DNA from 2 places in the Rothia sp. HSID18069 genome. Region 1 is predicted to be linked to the other one. Evidence: predicted binding sites of a transcription regulator. Region 1 holds the regulator's gene; the other holds the start of a gene.
What was found. The regulator LexA, encoded in region 1, represses DNA repair genes until DNA is damaged. The targets are predictions, from matches to a motif close to TCGAACANNTGTTCGA.
Positions count from the first base shown of each region.

Region 2: ruvA (Holliday junction branch migration protein RuvA) is a predicted target of LexA. The motif match lies at 2,027-2,042, and genes of this name have one in related genera.

Region 1 is NZ_RBMG01000006.1:27,376-38,458, forward strand. Features, by position in the region: gene D8M41_RS10925 (SseB family protein) at 1-95, opposite strand, end outside; gene D8M41_RS10930 (HisA/HisF-related TIM barrel protein) at 92-925, opposite strand; gene D8M41_RS11715 (hypothetical protein) at 936-1,109, opposite strand; gene D8M41_RS10935 (imidazole glycerol phosphate synthase) at 1,116-1,811, opposite strand; gene D8M41_RS10940 (LysM peptidoglycan-binding domain-containing protein) at 1,934-2,488, opposite strand; gene lexA (transcriptional repressor LexA) at 2,864-3,547, shown strand; gene D8M41_RS10950 (VOC family protein) at 3,652-4,020, shown strand; gene D8M41_RS10955 (ATP-dependent DNA helicase) at 4,183-6,192, opposite strand; gene hflX (GTPase HflX) at 6,213-7,865, opposite strand; gene D8M41_RS11600 (hypothetical protein) at 7,889-8,038, opposite strand; gene D8M41_RS10965 (class I SAM-dependent methyltransferase) at 8,024-8,641, shown strand; gene dapF (diaminopimelate epimerase) at 8,690-9,649, opposite strand; gene D8M41_RS10975 (acyltransferase family protein) at 9,695-10,852, opposite strand; gene miaA (tRNA (adenosine(37)-N6)-dimethylallyltransferase MiaA) at 10,945-11,083, opposite strand, start outside.
Region 2 is NZ_RBMG01000001.1:794,174-805,256, forward strand. Features, by position in the region: gene D8M41_RS03540 (type 1 glutamine amidotransferase) at 1-282, shown strand, start outside; gene D8M41_RS03545 (YebC/PmpR family DNA-binding transcriptional regulator) at 381-1,139, shown strand; gene ruvC (crossover junction endodeoxyribonuclease RuvC) at 1,268-1,924, shown strand; gene ruvA (Holliday junction branch migration protein RuvA) at 2,107-2,730, shown strand; gene ruvB (Holliday junction branch migration DNA helicase RuvB) at 2,939-3,925, shown strand; gene yajC (preprotein translocase subunit YajC) at 4,157-4,537, shown strand; gene secD (protein translocase subunit SecD) at 4,621-6,315, shown strand; gene secF (protein translocase subunit SecF) at 6,318-7,409, shown strand; gene D8M41_RS03580 (RelA/SpoT family protein) at 7,710-10,115, shown strand; gene D8M41_RS03585 (DUF349 domain-containing protein) at 10,205-11,083, opposite strand, start outside.

The sequences.
Region 1 (11,083 bases):
CGACCGGCGCTACGTAACTGCGCGGCAATATGGGCCGGGAGCTTGCCGTGAAGACTCTGGGGACCGTGGTGTTGGTGATTCCCTCCGCCGCTCATTCACCGCTGCTTTCTGCCTGCTCTGTTGGCGGTTTCCACGCCAGTTGTTCCTGCACACTAACACCTTCCGCAGTACCGTGTGCCACCTGTAGCGCCTGCTCAAGGGTAAAGCGTCCTGTGTAAAGGGCTTTGCCCAGCACCAAGGCCTCCAGACCCTGGGCTGTCATACAACGCAGCACACGAATATCATTAAGGTTTGCCACCCCGCCAGAAGCTATCACCGGTTTCCCGGTCAGCGCCAACACGTGTTGCAGCGGCTCAAGGCCTGGCCCAGATAACGCCCCGTCACGGCTCACGTCAGTAACAACATACCGTTGAGCTCCCGCACGCTCAAGCCACATGATACTCGCGTCCAATGTGTCTCCCCGCCAATCGGTACCGCGGGCAACCACCACACCATCACGGACATCAACCCCAAGGGCCAGTAGTTCGCCATGTTCCTCAAGAACTTGTTCAAGCCAACTGGGCTGTGCCAGTGCCGCTGAGGTGACATTAATACGATCTGGTCTCAAGCTAAGAGCCAACTCAATGCTGCGGTGATCTTTAATACCGCCGCTTACCTGAATCTTTATACGGTTGGAGGTTCTGTCCCGCACCTCATCTATGACCTGTTCCAGCACAGAAGTATTAGTGCCGCGGCCAAAAGCCAAATCAAGATCTACCAGGTGAATCCACTCAGCACCGGCCTCACACCAGGTAATGGCGGCCGCCACGGGATCAATGCTCTGCGAAGTGCCCAACAGCTGCCCGCCCAGCGGACGTACAGCCCGCCCTTCAGAAATATCAACAGCGGGAAGCAGCTGAAGCTTCCCGAAATGCTGAGAGTGCATGAGCAGCCCCTTATGACCCAAAAGTAAAAGCTACATACGCCCCGTACCCAAAAAGCGCCAGAGCGATAAGCCACATAATAACCTGCGCAACTAACGGTAATTTCTGCTTACGAAACGATATTCCCCCACCCGCGAAGAAGGCTCCCACAGTCATGAGTATCAGACCGGAATACATTGGGTTCATGGACGACTAATTCTCCTCAACGTTGTTCTCAACCACTACTGACATCCGCCCCGTCACAGGTAATGAGGCAACCCACCGGCGCATGAACTCCTCACCGGGCTCTCCCGATGCAATCGGACAAAACTGCACTGCTGTTAGCGGGCCATTCTCAACCGCCGCAATGTACGGCGGCGTAGTCTGTGTCCAACTCACCGCAGGAGCTCTCATATAGTCAATATTTTGCTCAAACTCCCACCGCAGCACGCCGTCTTCGGCCTTGTACCGCAGCGCTCCAGGCAGATTATGAAGCAGGGAACTTTCTTGTGCGGGCACCAGCTGTTGTACACCGAGAGGGGCACCAGCAGCAGCGAGCTTACAGGCATGCCCGGGCCACTCCCCCATACCTTTAACTTCGACGGTACCGGCTGAAGTCGTATCGTCCATTGTCTCGAACAACATGCCAAAAGCTGCCCCCGCAAAAAGCACTGGACGTCCCCCAGCCACACGACGCCCCACCACACGTTCAGCATCGAAAGACTGCACCGTGCGATAAGTCTCAATAGAGCTTGTATGGCCAGGAATAATCATGCCATCAGCGTCCAACAGTTCATTGGAGGTTTTAGTGACAAGAACCTGTGCCCCTGCGCGTCCAAGAGCCTGTGCTAGTTCTCCGAACGTGCCAGGCTCCCCCAGGATCGCAACGACCGGTTGTTCCTGCGCCATCATTCCTCCGATTCATCGCTTTGTACCATAGGCACTGGACCCACAACTTCTAGGGTACAGGGTCTTTTGAGACGGTGCTATTGCACACCCGACCCAGAAAATATGTTTCGTATAGCTACTATTCACCGTGCAGGAACCTCCAGCCGTTGACCAGCCTGAAGCTTGGTGTTCTGTAAATCATTCAGTTTAATGATGCGCACAATCGTGTCCCGAGGGTCTGTCTCAGGGTCCGCCTCATGAGCAATATCCCATAGGGTTTGCTCCGCTTTGACAGTAACCACCTTAGTAACTGCCGTAGTCTGCTGTGATGTTCCAGCCTGTGCACCCTGGGGCGCTAATAGGGTAATGGCACCAAGCACAATGAGGGCCGCAAGTGTGAGCAACGGCAGCCCCAGCAGGAGCATACCCCTGCGGCCCAAACGACTGTGAATATATTTAATGGGCGAAAAGATGCGCCCACCAGACTGCTGCTGAGGTACTCGAGTGTTACGCGGTGGTTGAGTCACTGAGATCTGTTGAGCCGGGTTCTCAGCCGAACCGCCGCGGTGCGTGGAACGTGCCCGTTCAGCCTGTTGGCGTTCCCGAGCCAGCCGTCGCACGGCCGCCGATGATTTACGTCGGGCGGGGTGAATAACCGTTAGACCGGAAGGAATAGCGGGGCTTGCCTGGGTATCCATAACGAGTCCTTTCACTGGCTGGTTGTCATAAAGGTGTTGATGGGGTGATGGGACGAGTAACGAATCATCCCGTTTCTTCGGACGCGGGCTATCAGCAAGACTCTGCACACATGCACTGGATGTATGAGCAATCATGAGCAAACCTCTGCTTTCGAAGATGTGTTCCTTAGGTAGAACCGAGTATATCGAATCTCTATTCCAAATTCTAGTAGATGTGTACTAAAAATTTCTTCGAAGTTTCACGAGAAATCTAGAATAAATGTTTGGTTTTTGAGGAAGTTTGTTCTAAAATGGGAGCAACGATCGTTCCATTGGCGCTACGCCGCACGTACTAGTCGCTTCAGCAGGCGCCGCAGTCTAGGAAAGAAGGCACCCATGGCACCCGAGACCCCACGCCCGGCCCTAACTCCGCGCCAGCAGAAGATTTTGGACGCTATTCGCACCGAGATTGAGCAGAAAGGATATCCCCCATCAATGCGCCAAATCGGCGATATGGTGGGTCTTGCATCCCTCTCGTCGGTGACGCACCAGCTGGGGCGACTTGAGAAAATGGGTTATATTCGCCGTGACCCCAAGCTGCCGCGAGCAATTGAGGTGCTGGACGCCTCAGGAAACTCCGAACAACGTGCCAATACCCAAGCGCCCAAAGTTCCGGAGCTGCCTACCTTTGAAGTCAGCGACGAGGATATGGTGCCTATCCCTCTGGTAGGTCGCATAGCGGCAGGCGGGCCCATCACGGCAGAGCAATCCGTTGAGGATGTGCTTTCCCTCCCCAAACAGCTGGTTGGCAGCGGCAAGCTCTTTATGCTGCGCGTCAAAGGAGATTCGATGATCGACGCCGCCATATGCGACGGTGACTGGGTTGTTGTACGTGAACAACACACCGCCGATAATGGAGACATTGTTGCGGCTCTTCTTGACGACGAAGCGACCGTCAAAGTATTCCGCCAAGTAGATGGTCATACCTGGCTACTCCCCCGAAATTCCCAATATGAGCCCATACTCGGCGACCGCGCCACGGTGATGGGTAAAGTAGTTTCTGTTCTGCGAAGCATCTAACGGGGACCTTCTGACCTGCGCACGTTTTTCTCAAAAGACACAACGCTAGAGGTTCCGTTCCTGCGTATTCAGCCGTCTCATGTCCAGAAAGGAATAACAGCACAATGATTGACCGTGAGATCGTTTTTATTGTCTATGTATCGGATATCGAGGCCTCAGTGTCCTTCTATACGAGCCTTCTAAATCTTGAAGTCAGTTTTACCTCACCACGCTATGTCACCATGGATTTAGCACCGGGAGTCTCGCTAGCGTTGTGGACCGGAGCAAGCAATGCTCTTCATGAAACTTCAATACGTACCTCTGAGGTATGTATAAATCTCAAGGGTTCCGATGCAGAAATCCTCACGCAGTACCAAGCCTGGGTGGAACAAGGGGTTGTCATATTGGAAGAGCCCCATCGTGATGTATTTGGGATGACTTTCGTAGCAAGTGATCTAGATGGGAACCGTATCCGAGTTGCCCCGATAGACTAACTAATTACTATAGGCAGCCATAAACGCACAATACATCAGGGAGGGTACCGTCGAACGGTACCCTCCCTTTCCCACATTACATCTATGGACGCTTCGCTACGTTTATGTCTCGGTACCAGTACCGGAATACAACGTGTATTAAACCCGCGTATCTTATTGCTTTTAGTCAATACTCTGATAGAGCCGTTCTAAAGCACCCAAAACAACATTCTTATCCTGGGTGGTCCAAAGGTTAGGCATCGCCCGCATCAGGTACCCACCGTATCGCTGAGTCGCCAGCCTAGAGTCAAGGATCGCCACTACCCCGCGATCGTGGACGGAACGTATCAATCGCCCTGCTCCCTGAGACATGCGGATTGCCGCATGATATGCCGAAACAGCCATAAACCCATTCCCGCCTTTTTCTGCCACGGCACGGGTACGCGCTTGAGCGAGAGGATCGTCTGGGCGCGGGAACGGTATACGGTCCATCAGTACCAGACGACAGGAGTCTCCGGGAACATCCACTCCCTGCCAAAGGCTCATGGTGCCGAAAAGACAAGCATTTATATCTTCAGTAAACTCCTCGACAAGAGCCCGCAATGAGGACTCTCCCTGCAAGAGAATATTCAAATCCGTGTGCTGACGTACATATTCAGCCGCCTGCTCGGCACCTCGCTTCGACGAGAATAACCCCAGAGCCCCACCACCAGAAGCTTCACATAATTCGCGTAATCGTTCGAGCTGCTGAGGATTCACGCCAAAGCTCGGTTTGGGCAAATCGGAAGCCACATACATAATGCCCTGCCGCGGATAATCAAACGGAGAGCCTACATCAAGACCTTCCCAGCGCGGAGCCTGCGGCCCCGCTAACCCTAGGGCACCTGCTACCGCATCGAAGGATTCACCCACGGTAAGGGTTGCACTCGTAAGAATAACGGTACGGTCCTCAAAAAGCCCCTCACGCAAACGGCTTCCAATGTTCAAAGGAGCAACGTGGAGTGTGGCGGGATCCTGATCGGAAGCTGCGGTATATCGTCCGTTTTCCCAACCACCCTGGCGTGATAACCACAGCACTTCGCGATGTTCGGCAGACTCCAGCATACGCGTTGCGGCATCGTGTACCTCAGAGACACGTGAACGAGCCATCTGAAGCCCGGCATCCGCCTCTTTATTGTCGCTCTTAGAGTCGGAAAGCGCCGCCCGTGCGGCATCGGCTACAGCCGCGAGTGCGTTCAGAAGTCGCCCTTCGAGCCTTTCTATCAAGCCCTCAGAAACACCTTCACATGCGGTTTCTAAAGAACCGGCGGCTTGTTCGAGCGCGCTGGAGTCTGCTTTGGAGCTCTTGCGGATATCGCGAGCGGCACGCCTGATTAAGGAAGCAGAAAGGGAATCCGTCACCGCGCCGGTCACGCGGTCTGCAAGCTCATGCGCCTCATCAATAATGACAATGTCATGCTCAGGCAGCACGCCCAGCCCTTCAAACGAATTAATGGCCAGCAGCGCGTGATTGGTGATAACAATATCCGATTCGTTGGCGCGGGTACGCGCCATTTCGCTGAAGCACTCCTCAACCATTGGGCAGCGCCGTCCCAAGCATTCTGAGGCGCTCACAGACACCTGCGCCCAGGCCCTATCTGAGACACCGGGGCGCACTTCATCACGATCACCAGTCTCGGTGCGTCCCGCCCAGACACGCAAACGCTGCACCTCCTCGCTCAGGCGAGACGACGCCCCAGAAGATCCAGGGGCATCGAAGAGAGCCTCGGGCTCCTCTTCAGGGTACCCGCCTTCTAGCTTATGCAGGCACAGGTAATTATTGCGGCCTTTAAGAATCGCCACCTGGGCCTGCGACTCGGGGCGCGGTTCAAGTGCCGCAAGCAGACGCGGAATATCGCGGTTCACGATCTGCGATTGCAAAGCAAGGGTTGCGGTCGCCACAATAATGGGTTTGTTACTGTCGCCAACCTTGTGAAGTGCGGGAATGAGATACCCCAAAGATTTACCGGTTCCCGTGCCAGCCTGCACCAGCAGATGCCGCTCAAGCTCGAAAGCTTGAGCAACATGGGCTGCCATAAGTCGCTGCCCCTCACGTCGCTGACCACCCGTTGCCTCAATCACCTCGTCAAGCAGACGAAGCACAGGCTGGGCCCCCGGTAGGGTCTCGGGTTCAGCACCGGTGGGGGCGCTCACGCTCTCTTGCACTTTAACCCCTAGCTGCCCGAAGCGGCCACCGGTGTTGCGGCAGCATCCGCAAGCTCCGACTCAAGCACCTCTAGCAGTTCCCCGCTAATAACGTATTCTGAAAGCTCAGCGGCGATGTCCTCACGTACCAGTGCGGTGATAAAGGTGCCATCGGAGACAAACTCGGTGCGTTTAATCTCGGCATCCCACGAGTGCAGTCGGGAGATGACCTCCCCATGGTCATAAGGGACGAGAAGCTTCACCAGGATGGAAGGGCGCGGAATCGTATCCGCAATCTTCTGCTTGAGTTCATCAATGCCCTCCCCTGTGCGCGCCGAGACGATGATGTGGTTCGGTTCGCGCTGGCGCATGCGTTCGAGGATAAATGGATCAGCCGCATCCGCTTTATTGAGCACAATAATCTCGGGTATACGGCGAGCATCTAAATCCGCAATAACCTCACGCACAGCGCGAATCTGCCCCTCAGGGTCTGGGTGAGATGCGTCTACCACATGCAGAATCACGTCTGCATCGGCTACCTCTTCGAGCGTGGAACGGAATGCTTCCACGAGCTGGGTGGGTAGCGAGCGCACGAACCCCACAGTGTCCGAAAGTGTATAGCCGATGCCATCCGGAGTCTGTGCTTTGCGCACGGTCGGATCCAGGGTTGCGAAGAGAGCGTTCTCCACTAGGACACCGGCGTCGGTCAGGCGATTCAGCAACGACGACTTACCGGCGTTCGTATACCCCGCGATAGCGACCGAGGGTACCCTGTTGCGTTTACGGTTCAGACGTTTTGTTTCACGGGCGGGCGCCATAGCGGCTATTTCGCGCTTGAGTTTTGCCATGCGGGCACGCAGACGGCGGCGGTCCATCTCGATTTTGGTTTCACCGGGTCCGCGTGAACCAATACCTTCACCGGATGCGGCACGCCCACCTGCCTGGCGTGACAGGGACGCACCCCAGCCGCGCAGACGCGGGAGCATGTATTCAAGTTGGGCAAGTTCGACCTGCGCTTTGCCTTCACGAGACTTCGCGTGTTGAGCGAAGATATCCAGAATCAGGGCGGTACGATCGATCACTTTGACCTTGACGATATCTTCGAGGGCTCGTCGTTGTGAGGGCGCTAATTCAGAATCGACGATCACGGTATCGGCACCGGTCGCCTGCACAATGTCTTTGAGTTCGAGGGCTTTTCCGGACCCAAGAAAAGTTCCGGGATCTGGTTTGAGGCGGCGCTGAACTAGCCCGTCCAACACTTCAGATCCTGCGGTTTCGGCGAGCGCGGCAAGTTCTCGCAGGGAGTTCTCGGCATCTTCGACGGTTCCTTCAGTCCACAGCCCGGCGAGAACCACGCGTTCTAGGCGCAGCTGACGGTATTCGACTTCGGTCACGTCGTCGAGTTCGGTGGAGAGCCCGGCGACTCGGCGTAATGCGCGGCGTTCGGCGAGGTCTTCCTGTTCGCCGTCAAATTCTGAGTGTTCCCGCTGATTATCGGAAATTTCTCGAGCACGGGTGTCGAGCACGCGGCGTTGTGCGGGACTGCCGGTGCTTTCGGGGTAGATAGTGGTCTGGGCCGCTGCGTCTGCACGACCCAGAACTCGTTCTACGGTTTGGCGTAGCTGCTCATCACTGGGCAGTTTTTCGCCGGGGTTATTTGTGGTGTTCTCAGTGTTTTGCATTGAATTCATAGGTGGTTTCTATTCTACCGGGCGGATGCGGGGCTGTCGCGGTGTTCCGTTGCCTCATGCCCGCAGCGAAGCAGTACGCTGGAATCGGTGGCTGGTAGGAGCGGGCTGCTGCGGGGCGTGGGCGTAATACGTCCCGTACACTGGTAGGCATGAGCGAACAGCATTATTTTTCCTCGTCCCCTGAAACCGAGTTCAAGCCGCGCACAGTTCAGGTTGAGCTGGCGGGTCGTGAAGTTTCTGTAACGACCGCTAACGGTATTTTTAGCCCTTCGGGAATAGACAAAGGCACCGCTGTGCTTCTGGGGCAGGCACCTGCCCCGCACGGGAAATATATGCTCGATATTGGGTGTGGCTGGGGACCCATTGCGCTATCTTTAGCGATGCTCGCCCCGCAGGCTGAGGTTCATGCGGTAGATGTGAATTCCCGTTCGCTCTCGCTCACCGAACAGAATGCCCGAGCTTTGGGGCTGCAGAACGTCTCGGTGAGCACCCCCGATGAGGTAGATCCCACGTTACGTTTCGATACTATCTGGTCCAATCCTCCAATTCGCGTGGGTAAAGAGGTTCTGCACAATATTCTGCTCACGTGGCTTCCGCGGCTAGCCCCCGGTGGCGCAGCCTATCTGGTGGTTCAAAAGAATTTGGGGTCTGATTCTTTGCAGAAATGGCTGGATGCGCACTTCTTAGAGCGGTTCGAGGGAGAGTTCACGGTAAGCAGGTACGCTACTTCTAAAGGGTTCCGTGTGCTGGAGGTTCTTCGCTCCTAACCCGCTTCCGTCCCCGGCGCACACAGGCGCACGGGGCGTGGGGTACGGCTAGCTCAGCTGCGCCGTATACACCATCTGTGCGCCCCCAGCGAGGACCACGTGCTCTAGGTCGTCGGGGCCCAGGACGAAGGTCACCGCGAGGGTGCCTCCAGGAACATGCACGAGCCACTCGTCGGGTGCGTCTTCCCCTCCCCAGAAGCGGGTGGCTGCGGCAGCTGCGCACGCGCCTGTGCCGCAGGAGAGGGTCTCCCCCACACCACGTTCGTGCACGCGCAGACGAATAGCTCCCACCTCAGACTGTTCCCCTAAGACCCCAATATCGCCGGAGTCATGCTCCAGTTCGAGAGGCACCACGAACTCCACATTCGTGCCGTTCTCCGGGGCGGGGGTGATCACCGGGGCGACGCCTAGGTCTAGGCCGTCGAGTTTCCCGTCGCTGCCGAGCATGACCACGGTGTGCGGGTTGCCCATAGAGATGGATAAAGCCGGGCGCGGGGTCTTAAGCCCGCGTGCGGAAACCTGCGAGTCTTCACCGCCCTCACGCGCGGCATCACCGTGGATAAAGCTCCAGGGGCCCATATCTACGGCATACCCGGTGTCGGTGCGGGCCACAGTTTTTACCCCGGCGCGGGTGCCAATACTCACGTGCTCTCCCACTTCAAGGCTGATCAGCCCCTCGGTGCGCAGATACTCAACGAAGGCGCGCACACCGTTCCCGCACATTTCTGAGATCGTGCCATCGGCGTTGCGGTAATCCATGAACCAGGTGGCCTCGGGGTGTTTTTCCAGGATTTTCTGCCCCGTAGAGAACGTTTCGGTATGCGCAGCGCGAATAAACCCATCGGCGCCCAGCCCGAAATGACGGTCGCACACACGCGCCACCAGATCGGCGTCAAGCACCGCCTCGGCTTTGGGGTCAGTGATGAAAATAAAGTCGTTACCGGTGCCCTGCCCTTTGGTGAGGGTGCGCCCGGTAAGGTCTGCCCAGGCTGATGCGTTCTCGCTCATGCGTTCGTTGCCCCTTCGTAGTTGTGCGGTGTCTCTGTGAGAATTCTACCGCTTCTGGGGTGTGCTTACCTGCACCAGTACGGGGTGTGCCTCGGCGCTGCCTGCTTCCGTCTGGCGGTCCACGGGCTTAGTGGGCATAAGCTGCCAGTGTTTCAACGCCATAGCCGGTTTTTCGATATACCGCCACGAGAACCAGGCAATAGGCACGGTCACGACAATGGTCAGCAGTGCATTGAGCACCCACCCCAGCGGCTCGCTGCCAAGCATGAGCAGGATCATCTGCACCGGCCACGCGTAGATATACATGCCGTAAGAGATGTCATTCCGGCGGCACAGCGGGACACGGATAAGCGCCCCCAACGCCAAGATACCGTACGCGTAGGCGGGCTGGATAAGCTGTAACACCACGCTAGGGGCTACGAACTGCAGGGCAAAAGGAACCAAGAAACACGCTAAGGCTGCCTGCGGGTGGAGCCTGATTTTATTCCCCCAAACGTACAGGAGTGTTCCCGCGAAAAACATGGGGTACAGGCGTGCCACCTCCCAAAACGTATTGTTTGTCGCCCCAGCGGCGGTAAAAATAAAAAACGGCAGCAGGCTCAACAGGTACACCGTGGGTACCACCCTGTGAGAATTTCGTTTCAACGCGGGCAGGTAAAAGATTGGGATGAGCACCAAGTACCCCAAGAACTCGTAGCTGAGTGTCCATGCCGAGCCATTCCAGGAGTTTTCATAGGGCAAATGGGAGGGTCCGTCAAAAAGCGAATACTGCAGGAAGAATAAGTCGAAGTTGTGGCCCACATACTCCAAAACCCCCTGTGCTGTCCACGGGCTACCTGAGTGCGCGGTATAGTTCGCCAGTGGTGCACCAATGCATACAACAAACAGGATTGAGGCCCAGTAGGCCGGGAAAATACGGAGTATACGCCGTTTCAGGTAGCCGCCGAAGGTGCCGCGCTGGGCACTGTGGGCGATCAGAAAACCAGAGATGCAGAAAAACATGTTCACCGCATAGTCACCCAACAGGTGGCTGAGGTTCAGCACAGGTATTGCGCTAGTTACCTCCACCCCAAGAACCAGGTATGGGGCGTGCGAGATAATCACCGCAACCGCCAGCATTAATCGTATGAAATTTAGGGAGTTCTCACGGCTCAGTAATGCGTCACGCAGGGTAGGCGGCGAGTGGGCTTCCAGTGTGGTCATAAGTCTTCTTAGGGTTTATTGAGTTGAGCTGCTTCCTAAATTCTAATGTGCCGACGGGCTTCTGTAACAAACCCTACAGGTTGAGTAGTGGTTTAGGCTAGGTTAGCAGAACCTGCAATATGGCCCTGTATGAGCGTGAGCGTATCCTCAAGGAGGGTCGGGGATTCGGCGTCGAACCAGTGCACACGCGGGTCGGCCCGGAACCAGGTGAGCTGGCGGCGGGCAAACTGG
Region 2 (11,083 bases), on a different contig from region 1:
AACCACTCCGGGCTCACCTACCTGGGCTCCGGGTGCACCCCGCTTGCCGCCACCGTCACCAAAGGCGAAGGGAACAACAAGGCAGAAACCCATGAAGGCGCGCGCGTGCACAACGTGATCGGCACCTACCTGCACGGCTCACTACTGCCCAAAAACCCCAAAATCTCTGACTACCTGATCGAGCAGGCCGCCAAACGTAAATACGGCGAATTCACCCCCGCCACAATCGACGACACACTCGTGAACAAGGCACGCGCATCAGCGATGAAACGCCCCCGCTAAAACTACTGCCAGCGCACATCAGCCGGTATAGTTGAAAAGTATTGACGCGCGGCCACCCACGTGCGCCCGCACAGAACATTAACGTAAGGGAGAAACGAATGTCGGGTCACTCCAAATGGGCCACCACCAAACACAAGAAAGCCGCGATTGACGCCAAGCGCGCGAAGGCATTCGCCAAATTCATTAAGGCAATCGAAGTAGCCGCCCGCATGGGCGGGGCAGACATTGCGGGCAACCCCGCACTCGACCTTGCCGTGTCGAAAGCAAAAAAGAACTCGGTGCCCAACGACAATATTGACCGCGCCATTAAACGCGGTGCTGGGCTGACCGGCGAAACCATCGACTACACCGAAATCATGTACGAGGCACGCGGCCCGCAAGGCACCGCACTGTACATCGAGTGCCTGACCGATAACCGCAACCGTGCCGCATCAGACGTGCGCCTGGCCGTGACCCGCAACGGCGGCACCATGGCAGACCAGGGCTCCGTGGCGTTCCTCTTCGAGCGTAAAGGCGTGGCCGAAGTAGCGAAAACCGACGGGCTCACCGAAGATGACGTGCTCATGGCCGTGCTTGATGCAGGTGCTGAAGAAGTACTGGACGAAGGCGACGTGTTCACCGTCGTATCCGCCGCAACCGACCTGCCCGAAATCCGCAAAGCACTGGATGAAGCGGAACTGGAGTACAACAACGACGACCCCGTATTCCGCCCCACCATGCAGGTAGACCTCGACCTTGACGGCGCCAAAAAGTTCCTCAAACTCGCGGATGCGGTCGAAGAACTCGACGACGTCCAGAACGTCTACTCCAACGCAAACGTTTCCGCAGAGGTTATCGCCCAGCTAGAAGCCGAATAAGCACAAAACGCACGAGTGCCCGGACACGCCCCGCACACGCGGGCAGTGAGCCGGGCACCGTACTCTATCTGGGCGCACCCCCACCGGAGTCGGAGGGGACAGCCAACGACAGCATAAGGAGAAACCGGATGAGCGAAAACCACCCGCTCGCCCCCGAGCCGCGCGTACCCGGTGCCACACGCATTATGGGCATCGACCCGGGCCTAACCCGCTGCGGCATCTCCATGCTCGATATGACCGCCGACCGCAAAGCCTACTTCGTGAACGTCGGTATCGCCGGAACCCAGGCGGCTGAGGCACTGGATCAGCGTATTCTGCGCATATTCAACGCCGCCCAACAGTGGATTAAAGTGTATAAGCCAGATGCGCTCGCTATTGAGCGAATCTTCGCCCAAGAACAGGTCAATACTGTGATCGGTACCGCGCACGCCTCCGGGGCGGTGATTTCGGCGGCCGCAATGCTTGGTGTGCCCGTGCATTTTCACACCCCCTCCGAGGTGAAGGCGGCGGTCACCGGCTCCGGGCGGGCCGATAAAGGCTCCGTAGGGCGGATGGTAACCCGCATCCTGGGCCTTGAAAAAATGCCGAAACCGGCGGATGCTGCCGATGCGCTCGCTATTGCCATCTGTCACGGGTGGCGCGGCGGCGGCATCGGTTCGGGCATTAATATGGCGGCGCACACCCAGACTCACCAGGGGTCCCGGCCTGTGCAGGCTGCCCGGGGTGCTGCGCTCACTCCTGCGCAGCGGGCGTGGAAAGAGGCGGAGGCGAAGGCCCGCAGGTAGACGACCCAACACATTTTTCGATATTATTTTCGAATATGATGTGCGCGTTTTTCCTGTTATTCTCAAGGATTTTTCGCGGGCGGGTCATCATGTGGTTGATTTCAGAAGATATATTCTAATATACTGGAGGTGCGCGCCCTGCTCACAGCAACGGTACCTAGTGCGCCCTATGAGAGGAAACTATGATTGCGTCACTCACCGGCAGAGTAAGCCATGTAGGTCTCGACAGCGTCATCCTCGACGTCAACGGGTTTGGGATGCTTGTGCACGCCACCGCCCGTACGCTCGCCAGCCTGCACCTGGGGGAGACCGCCACGGTGCTCACCAGCATGATTGTGCGCGAAGAATCTATGACGCTCTACGGTTTCGCTGAACCCGCCGAACGTGAAGTGTTTGATATGATGCTCTCCGTCTCGGGAATTGGTCCGCGTATTGCGTTGGCTGTGCTGAGCGTGCACACCGCCAGTGAGGTGGAGCGCGCTGTGGCCACAGGGGATGATAAAGCATTCACCAAGGTTCCCGGTATTGGCCCTAAGGGTGCGCGGCGTATTGTGCTTGAGCTGGCGGGCAAACTAATTCTTAGCGAAAGCCAAGGAGAAGAAGCAGCCGCCCCCCAGAGCGGGCTGGTGTGGAAACCGCAGGTTCTCGATGCTCTCACCTCCTTGGGTTGGACTGAAAAAGACGCTAATGCTGCGATTGACGCCTATGTGACCCACAACCCGGGCGCCGAGAATGAGGCGGTAGGCGCGGCACTTCGCGGGGTGCTTGCCTCCTTAGGGGCGCAAAATACTGTTGGGCGACGCTAACGCACGGCGGAACACACCCTACCACGGGGAGCACACCGCACCCGGTGGTGCGTACGGTAGTATCGGATAGAGCCGCCGCAGCACGCTCAGGCACGAGAGCTACAGCATCTACAGAGGATAAGAACACGTGACAGATAACCCCTATGAGCCTACGCCGTCGGGCGGTTACGCACCCGGTCAGGTGCCCGGGCAGCAGCGGCTAGTTGCCATGGAAGAAGAACCCGAAGAAAAAATGATTGAGGCGGCCCTGCGCCCCAAATCGCTTGGTGACTTCGTGGGGCAAAAAAGGGTGCGGCAGCAGCTTTCCCTAGTGCTGGAAGCCTCGAAAATGCGGGGCCGCAGCGCTGATCATGTGCTTCTTTCCGGCCCTCCCGGGCTTGGCAAAACCACGCTCGCCATGATTATTGCCGCTGAGATGGATGCCCCTTTGCGCATCACCTCCGGCCCAGCTATTCAGCACTCCGGCGATTTAGCGGCCATCCTCTCGTCGCTAACCCCCGGCGAGGTGCTTTTCCTGGATGAAATACATCGTATGAGCCGCCCCGCCGAAGAAATGCTGTACATGGCGATGGAAGATTTTCGCGTGGATATTGTGGTTGGTAAGGGAGCGGGAGCAACCTCCATCCCCCTTGAACTACCGCAGTTTACCCTGGTGGGTGCCACAACCCGTGCCGGGCTGCTCCCCGGGCCGCTGCGTGACCGTTTCGGGTTCACCGGGCACCTGGAGTTCTACTCTGTGCCGGAGCTTGAGCTGGTGCTACGCCGCAGTGCCGGTCTGATGGATATGAGTATCACCAGTGAGGGGTTCGCAGAGATCGCGGGCCGTTCACGCGGCACGCCGCGTATCGCTAACCGGCTGCTCCGCCGTGTACGCGACTGGGCCCTTGTGAATGATGTGCCCAATATTAACGCCCACAATGCGGCAACCGCCCTTGACATGTATGAAGTGGATGAGCGCGGGCTGGACCGCCTGGACCGCGCTGTTCTTGAATCGCTCATCCACAAGTTCGGTGGGGGACCGGTGGGCCTTTCCACCCTGGCTATCGCCGTTGGTGAAGAAACCGAGACCGTGGAGACAGTAGCTGAACCCTACCTGGTGCGTGAAGGGTTGATTGGCCGCACCCCTCGCGGGCGTGTGGCGCTGCCTGCCGCGTGGGAGCATCTGGGGCTAGAAGCCCCCGACATTAACCTGTAGCATCGAAATATCCCCTAGCACGGAACGGTCATGCTGTTTTCAGTGGGGAAAACATCACCGTGGCAGGGTAGTTTCTCAAGAAAAACTGCGGCTGAGCGCATAACCGATAGGGAAAGACTGTGCTCTCGCGTAGGATGGGTACAGTAGAGAAACTATGAACACAGGCGCGTCACCATCCTATGCACCCCGGGTAGGGCGACGCCGGGGACACGTCCCTACAGAGAGGACACCATGGATATTACGATGATACTTCTCGCCGTTTTTGTGCTCTTCATGATCTGGAGCATTTACAGCGGCACTAAACGGCAGAAAGCACAGATGCAAGCCACCCAGACTATGCAGGAAAACCTGCGTGCTGGTGATGAAATTATGACCCGCGCCGGGCTGTACGGCACCATCGTCTCAACCGACCATGAAAACCGTAAAGCACTTGTGGAGATCGCCGAGGGAACGATCATCACCATTAGCCTGGACGCTGTTGCCACCGTGGTGGATGTTGCGGAAGAAGAACCGGTGGAGGCTAAGGAAGAAGTCGTGGAAAGCACCGAGTCCAAAGACACGGCGGAAGACGAGTCACCCGAGAAGCCTGCCAAGGGCTACGACCTCAATTAATAAAGACAATAATCGGGAATAGCACCCTAGAACGGGTGCTATTCTTGCTGATTGAGAAGATAAAAATCTAGTAAGGGGCATACATGGCTAAGCGTTCCCCGCTTACAGCTGCACGAGGCGCCCTCGTCTCAATGGTTTTGCTCATGATTGTGATGGCCGCAGGTATTTTCGGCACCACCCAGGCGGGCGGGTCGTGGGGCCCGAAACTTGCGCTTGACCTCTCTGGCGGCACGCAGATGATTCTTTCACCCAAAGTTAACGGGTCGCAGAATGAATCTGTCAGCCAAGAGCAGCTGAACCAGGCAGTTGAAATTATCCGTCAGCGCGTTGATGGCGCGGGCGTCTCCGAGGCGGAGGTTACCACCTCCTTCGGTTCGGGCAATAACGTGGTGGTTTCCGTTCCGGGCACTATTAGCGCCGAAACCCGTGCGCTCATTCAGGCTTCTGCGAACATGTCGTTCCGTCCTGTGCTGGCCTCGGGTTCAGGCGCGGCAACCCCGCAAGAGAGCCGCACCCCGGACGATAAGCTCCCCAAACCGGACGCGGAACCTAAAGATAACTCGGATAAGAACTGGATTACCGCCGAGTTGCAGAAAGAATACGAGGCGAAAGACTGCACCGCCGGGCATAATGAGGATGCTGAAAACCAGGATCCTGGAAAACCGATTGTGGCCTGCTCCACCGACGGTACCGAAAAGTACATCCTGGGTCGTGTTGAGCTCAGCGGTAACGATATTGCAACAGCCTCGCACTCCCAGGAAAGCAGCGGCCAGGGCGTGACCACCGGCCGCTGGGGCGTGAACATTGAGTTTAAAGACCAGGGGGTTACCACTTTCAAAGATGTGACCTCCCGCCTGAACTCGATCCGTGGGCAGAACCCCGCCGACCCGCGCAGCCGGTTCGCTATTATGCTTGACGGTAAGGTGCTGTCCTCCCCAACGTCCCAAGCTGTTATTTCAGATGGTAAGTCACAGATCACCGGTAACTTTACTGAGGACCAGGCTAAAGCCCTGGCCGACCAGCTCAAATACGGTGCGCTGCCGATTAGTTTCAGCATCCAATCTGAGCAGCAGATCTCGGCAACCCTCGGCTCTGAGCAGTTGAAGGTGGGCCTGCTAACCGGTCTCATCGGCTTGCTGCTGGTGTTCATTTATTCGCTGTTCCAGTACCGCCTGCTCGGGTTTGTGACCATGGCATCGCTGATCGTGGCGGGCATTATCTCGTACGAGGCGATTGTGCTTCTGGGCTGGGCGTTGAACTACCGCCTCTCCCTGGCAGGTGTTGCGGGCCTAATTGTTGCTATTGGTGCCACAGCCGACTCGTTCATTGTGTACTTCGAACGTATTCGTGATGAGATACGCGCCGGACGCACCATCCCTTCCGCTGTGAACCACGGCTGGAAGCGGGCCTCCCGCACCATCCTCGCTTCGAAGGCTGTGAACCTGCTGGCGGCAGTGGTGCTGTACGTGGTGTCGGTGGGTTCTGTGAAGGGCTTCGCCTTTACCCTGGGCTTGACTGCTATCGCCGACCTGATCGTTGTGTACTTGTTCACTCACCCCACCCTGACCCTGCTGGCGAATACCCGCTACTTCGGTAAGGGGTACCGTCATTCGGGCCTCTCGCCCGAGTCGTTGGGCGCAACCCCGCTGTACCGTGGCGCCGGTCGTTTCCGCAAACCGGATGAAGACTATGTGAGTATCGCAGAGCGCCGCCGCGCCGCCCGTGCCGCCGAGGATAAAGACGTGACGGGCGCCCCTGAAGAAAAGAAGGAGGCGTAACCATGACCGAGGTAAAACCTAACGTCTTCGCGCGGTTCGGTAATGACCTGCACTCGGGCAAACGCTCCTACCCGTTCATTGGCAAACGTAAACTGTGGCTGATGATAGCCGCCGCGCTCATGGCGGTCTCAGTGATCCTTCCGTTGGTCGGTAACGGGTTCAACCTGGGTATCGATTTCCGTGGCGGTTCGGAATTTGTGGTGTCGAAGGCTTCTCATACGGAATCCTCCACCGGGGAGAAAATCGTCAAGGAGAACGTCCCGGACGCCTCCGACGTGCATGTTACCCATATTGCCCCTGGCACTGTTCGGGCGCAGATGAGTAAACTCAGTGACGAAGAGACCCTCAAAGTGAAGAAAGCCCTGCAGGATGCGTACGGCGTCAGTGAAAACGACGTGACCTCATCCTATGTGGGTCCCACCTGGGGTGCTGATGTGACCCGGCAGGCGCTGTGGGGTCTGGTGGCGTTCGTGATTTTCGCGCTGATTGGTATGGCGTTCTACTTCCGCACCTGGAAGATGTCTGTCGCCTCCATTGCGGGCTTGTTCTTTACCGTGGTGGTCACCGTGGGTATTTACGCAGCGTTGGGCTTCGAAATCACCCCGAGCGCGATTATCGGTTTCCTGACGATCCTGAGCTACTCGCTGTACGACTCTGTGGTGGTTTTCGATAAGATCCGCGAGAACACCGAGGACATTATGGACCGTAAGGATGCGACCTTTGCGGAGGAAACGAACCTGGCGGTTAACCAGACCCTGGTGCGTTCCATTAACACCGCGATTGTGGGTGTGCTCCCCGTCGGGTCCATCCTGTTTATTGGTGCGTTTATGCTTGGTGCAGGTACCTTGCAGGATCTTTCCCTCTCGCTCTTTGTGGGTATTCTGGTGGGCATGTTCGGCACTCTGTTCGTCTCGGCACCGCTGTACGGTATGCTGCGGCTGGGCGAGAAAAAGATCGTCGGGCAGCAGCAGAAGGTGGAGTACTTCCGCGCCCACGGCGGGGAAGAAGAGACCGGCTCCGACAACGAGTCACAGCAGAAACCCGTGAAACGTTCAAAGCCGAAGATTGAAGTGAATGTCGTGAATTTCGACTAGTTTCACTCACCGGCTTTGAGGGTAAGGGGCTAGCATCTTGGATGATGCTAGCCCCTTATGCGTGCCCTTTAGTGCACCGGGGTTGCCCAGCTGCTGAGGAGCCAAAAAGCGTACGGGTTGCGCACCATATAACCGGGCACAGTTTGCGACGTATCGTCAAGGTTGGGTAGCATAACAAACACACAACGGGTTTTCTCGTGTGGATGCGCGCCGCCATGCACAACAAGGCGCCGCGTAAGGGGCCGACGAAGCACCCCACCGCTACCAGGCCAGAAAACTCGCAGGAGGGAAAAGGTAAAAATGGTCGTAGAATCCCACAATACCCCCGAAGACAGCAGTGTGGTTCCTCAAACCGCGCCGAAAAAGAAACCGGTGCGCGGTTCGCACCGCGTTATGACCGCATCCGGGCGTGTGCCTAACCGGCTGGTTTTTGGTAGGCGCATCGCTAAAAATCTTGACCCTGGTACATCACAGACACATTTCTCGCCAATGATCGCTCCGGTGGTGCGTGCCCTGCGCAAATACCATCCTGAGGAGGACATTCAGGTTCTTCAACGTGCCTTTGAGGTGGCCAATAGGCACCACCGCGGGCAGAAACGTAAAAGTGGCGACCCGTACATTACCCACCCGGTTGCCGTGACCGCGATCCTCGCGGAGATGGGCGCCACCGGCCCCGTGCTGGCGGCCGGGCTGCTTCATGACACGGTAGAAGACACCGACTACACGATGGAAGAGCTCACCGCAGAATTTGGGGAGGAAGTCGCCTATCTGGTGGATGGGGTGACTAAGCTCGACAGGATGACCTACGGTGAGCGTGCCTCCATTGAGACCATCCGCAAACTGGTGCTGTCGATGAGTAAAGATATTCGTGTGCTCCTCATTAAACTTGCGGACCGTCTGCATAATGCACGCACTTGGCGTTTTGTGGCGGCGGCCTCGGCGGCCCGTAAAGCCGAAGAGACACTAAAAATCTATGCCCCCTTAGCACACCGGCTGGGTTTGAACACGATTAAATGGGAGCTTGAAGACCTGTCATTTGCGGCGATGAGCCCCGATATTTACGCTGAGATGGTGCGCATGGTGGGGGAACGCACCCCAAAACTTGAGGCGTTTCTGGAGGACGCCCGCGCTAAAATCTCCGAGCGGCTAACCCAGATGGGTCTTGAAGCCATGGTGACTGGCCGGCCTAAACACTACTACTCGATTCATCAGAAGATGAAAACAAAGGGCCGTAGTTTTGACGAGATTAATGACATTCTTGCGGTGCGCATTATGGTGGAAGAGGAGAGCGAATGCTACACCGTGCTGGGGCATATCCTCTCGCTATGGCCGTCAATGACAGGCCGGTTTAAGGACTATATTAAAAACCCAAAAAACAATAACTACCAGTCGCTGCATTTAACGGTGTACGGGCCGGGGAACCTGCCATTAGAGGTGCAGATCCGCACCTATAAGATGCATGAAGAAGCCGAATACGGGGTGGCTGCGCACTGGCGGTATAAGGCGGCTTCACGCGGTGAGCAGGTGAGCAACGCTAAGCACGAACCCGGCACCCAGACCGCAGCAATGAACGTCGGTATTTTGCAGGCTATCGCCGAAATTTCTAACTCTAACCCCGAGTCTGATAAGTTCTACGAATCCCTCGCAGACACCCTGGACACCGACGAGATTGTGGTGCTCACACCCAACGGTGAGGCTATTGCGCTTCCCTCCGGCTCAACCCCGGTTGATTTCGCGTACGCTATCCACTCTGAGGTGGGGGACCGCACCGTCGGGGCGAAAGTAAACGGCCGTCTGGTACCGCTCCACACGATGCTGCCAACCGGGGTGACCGTGGAAATTATGACCACGAAAGATGAGGAGGCAGGACCCAGCGAAGACTGGCTGAAGTTCGTGCGTTCCTCACGGGCCCGCACAAAGATCCGCCAGCACTTTGCGAAAGAACGTCGTCTTGAGGCGCTGGACCGTGGGCGTGAGGCGCTCACGAAGAGCATGCGCAATAATGAGCTGCCGCTGCAGAAGATGATGAGCCCCGAGCTGATGACCCAGGTGGCCCAAACTCTGCATAAGAACGATGTGGCAACCATGTACCGGGCTATCGGCGAGAACGAGCTGACCACAAAGCAGGTTATTGACACCCTCATTGACCTGTATAACGGGGAGCAGCAGGACGAGCCGACTGTTGAGGTGAGCGACTTTGACGAAACCCTGCTGAAGCAGACCCGTAGCGCGGTGAGCGACAACGGTGTGCTGGTGCCGGGGGCTGAGGGTGTACTCACGAAGATCGCCCGCTGCTGTAGCCCGGTCCCGCCCGACGACATTATTGGCATGGTCACCCGGCTCAACGGTATTTCGGTGCACCGGCGTGACTGCCCGAATATACTGAACCTGGATGAGGAGCAGCAGCCGCGTTTAACGGAGGTTCAGTGGGCACCCACCCCCAGCAGCACCTACCGGGTGCAGATTCAGGTGGAGGGACTTGACCGTAAGGGCCTGCTCAATGACCTCATCCGTGCGATCTCAGATTCGGGTGTGAGTATTGTGGATGCGCGCGTGCACACGTCCGAAGACCACATAGCGGTGGACAGGTTCACGGTTGAACTGGGGGACAGGTACATGCTGGAGCATGTGGTGAACGTAGTACTGAACGTTGACGGCGTGTATAAGGCATACCGTCTGACGGGCTCTAAACCGGCGCACGCATAAGAGGGTGCCTTTTTATACACGAACGGGGCGGCTCACACACTCCTGCGGTAGTGTGGTGAGCCGCCCGATACGGTTGGCGCTCTTAGACGTTAGCCTTCAAACCCTTCCAGGGTGGCTGCCCAGGCGCGGCGGGCATCCAGTGCCTCCTGCGCCTTAGCGATCTTTTTCTCATCACCCGATGCCTGGGCCTGAGCCAGCTCGGTTTCCAGCTTGGTGAGGGAATCCTGAATCTGCGCAAGCAGCGAGTTCGCCCGTGCGGTTTTCGCGGGGTCGTTCTTCTTCCACTTCGCAGCCTCGGCGCCGTGAATCTCGTCCTGGATCTTACGCAGCTCAGAGTCGATGCGGCGCATATCGGCACGCGGCACGCGGCCTGCTGCATCCCAGCGGTCAAGGATCTTATCGAACGCGGCTTTAGCGGCGGCAATATCGGTTACCGGAAGAAGCCCGCGGGCTTCAACCAGTAGCGCTTCTTTCACCTTCAGGTTGTCGGCATAGGCCGCATCCTGCTCAGCTTCGGCAGCGTTACGGGCATCAAAGAAGACATCCTGTGCAGCACGGAAACGGGCCCACAGTTTATCGTCCTCCCGGCGGGATCCGCGCGGAACTTTCTTCCACTCGCGCATAAGATCGCCGTAGGCGCGGGAGGTCTCAGACCAGTTGGTGGAGCTTGAGAGCTCTTCCGCACGGGAAATCAGCTCTTCCTTGGCGCGCTTAATGCGGGCGTTGCGCTCATCCAGCTGGGAGAAGTGCGCGCGGCGGTTACGGTCAAAGGTGGTGCGGGCGGTACGGAAACGCTTCCACAGCTCGTCCTCCACCGACTTGGGCAGGTGGATTTCCCGCTGGGCCTGCTTCCACGCATCAAACAGCTCGTTCATGCGCGCGTGCGAGTTCTTCCAGTGAATCTTCTCGGGATCCTGCTCCACAATCGACTCGGCTTCAGCCACGATCTCTTCGCGGGCAGCCAAGGC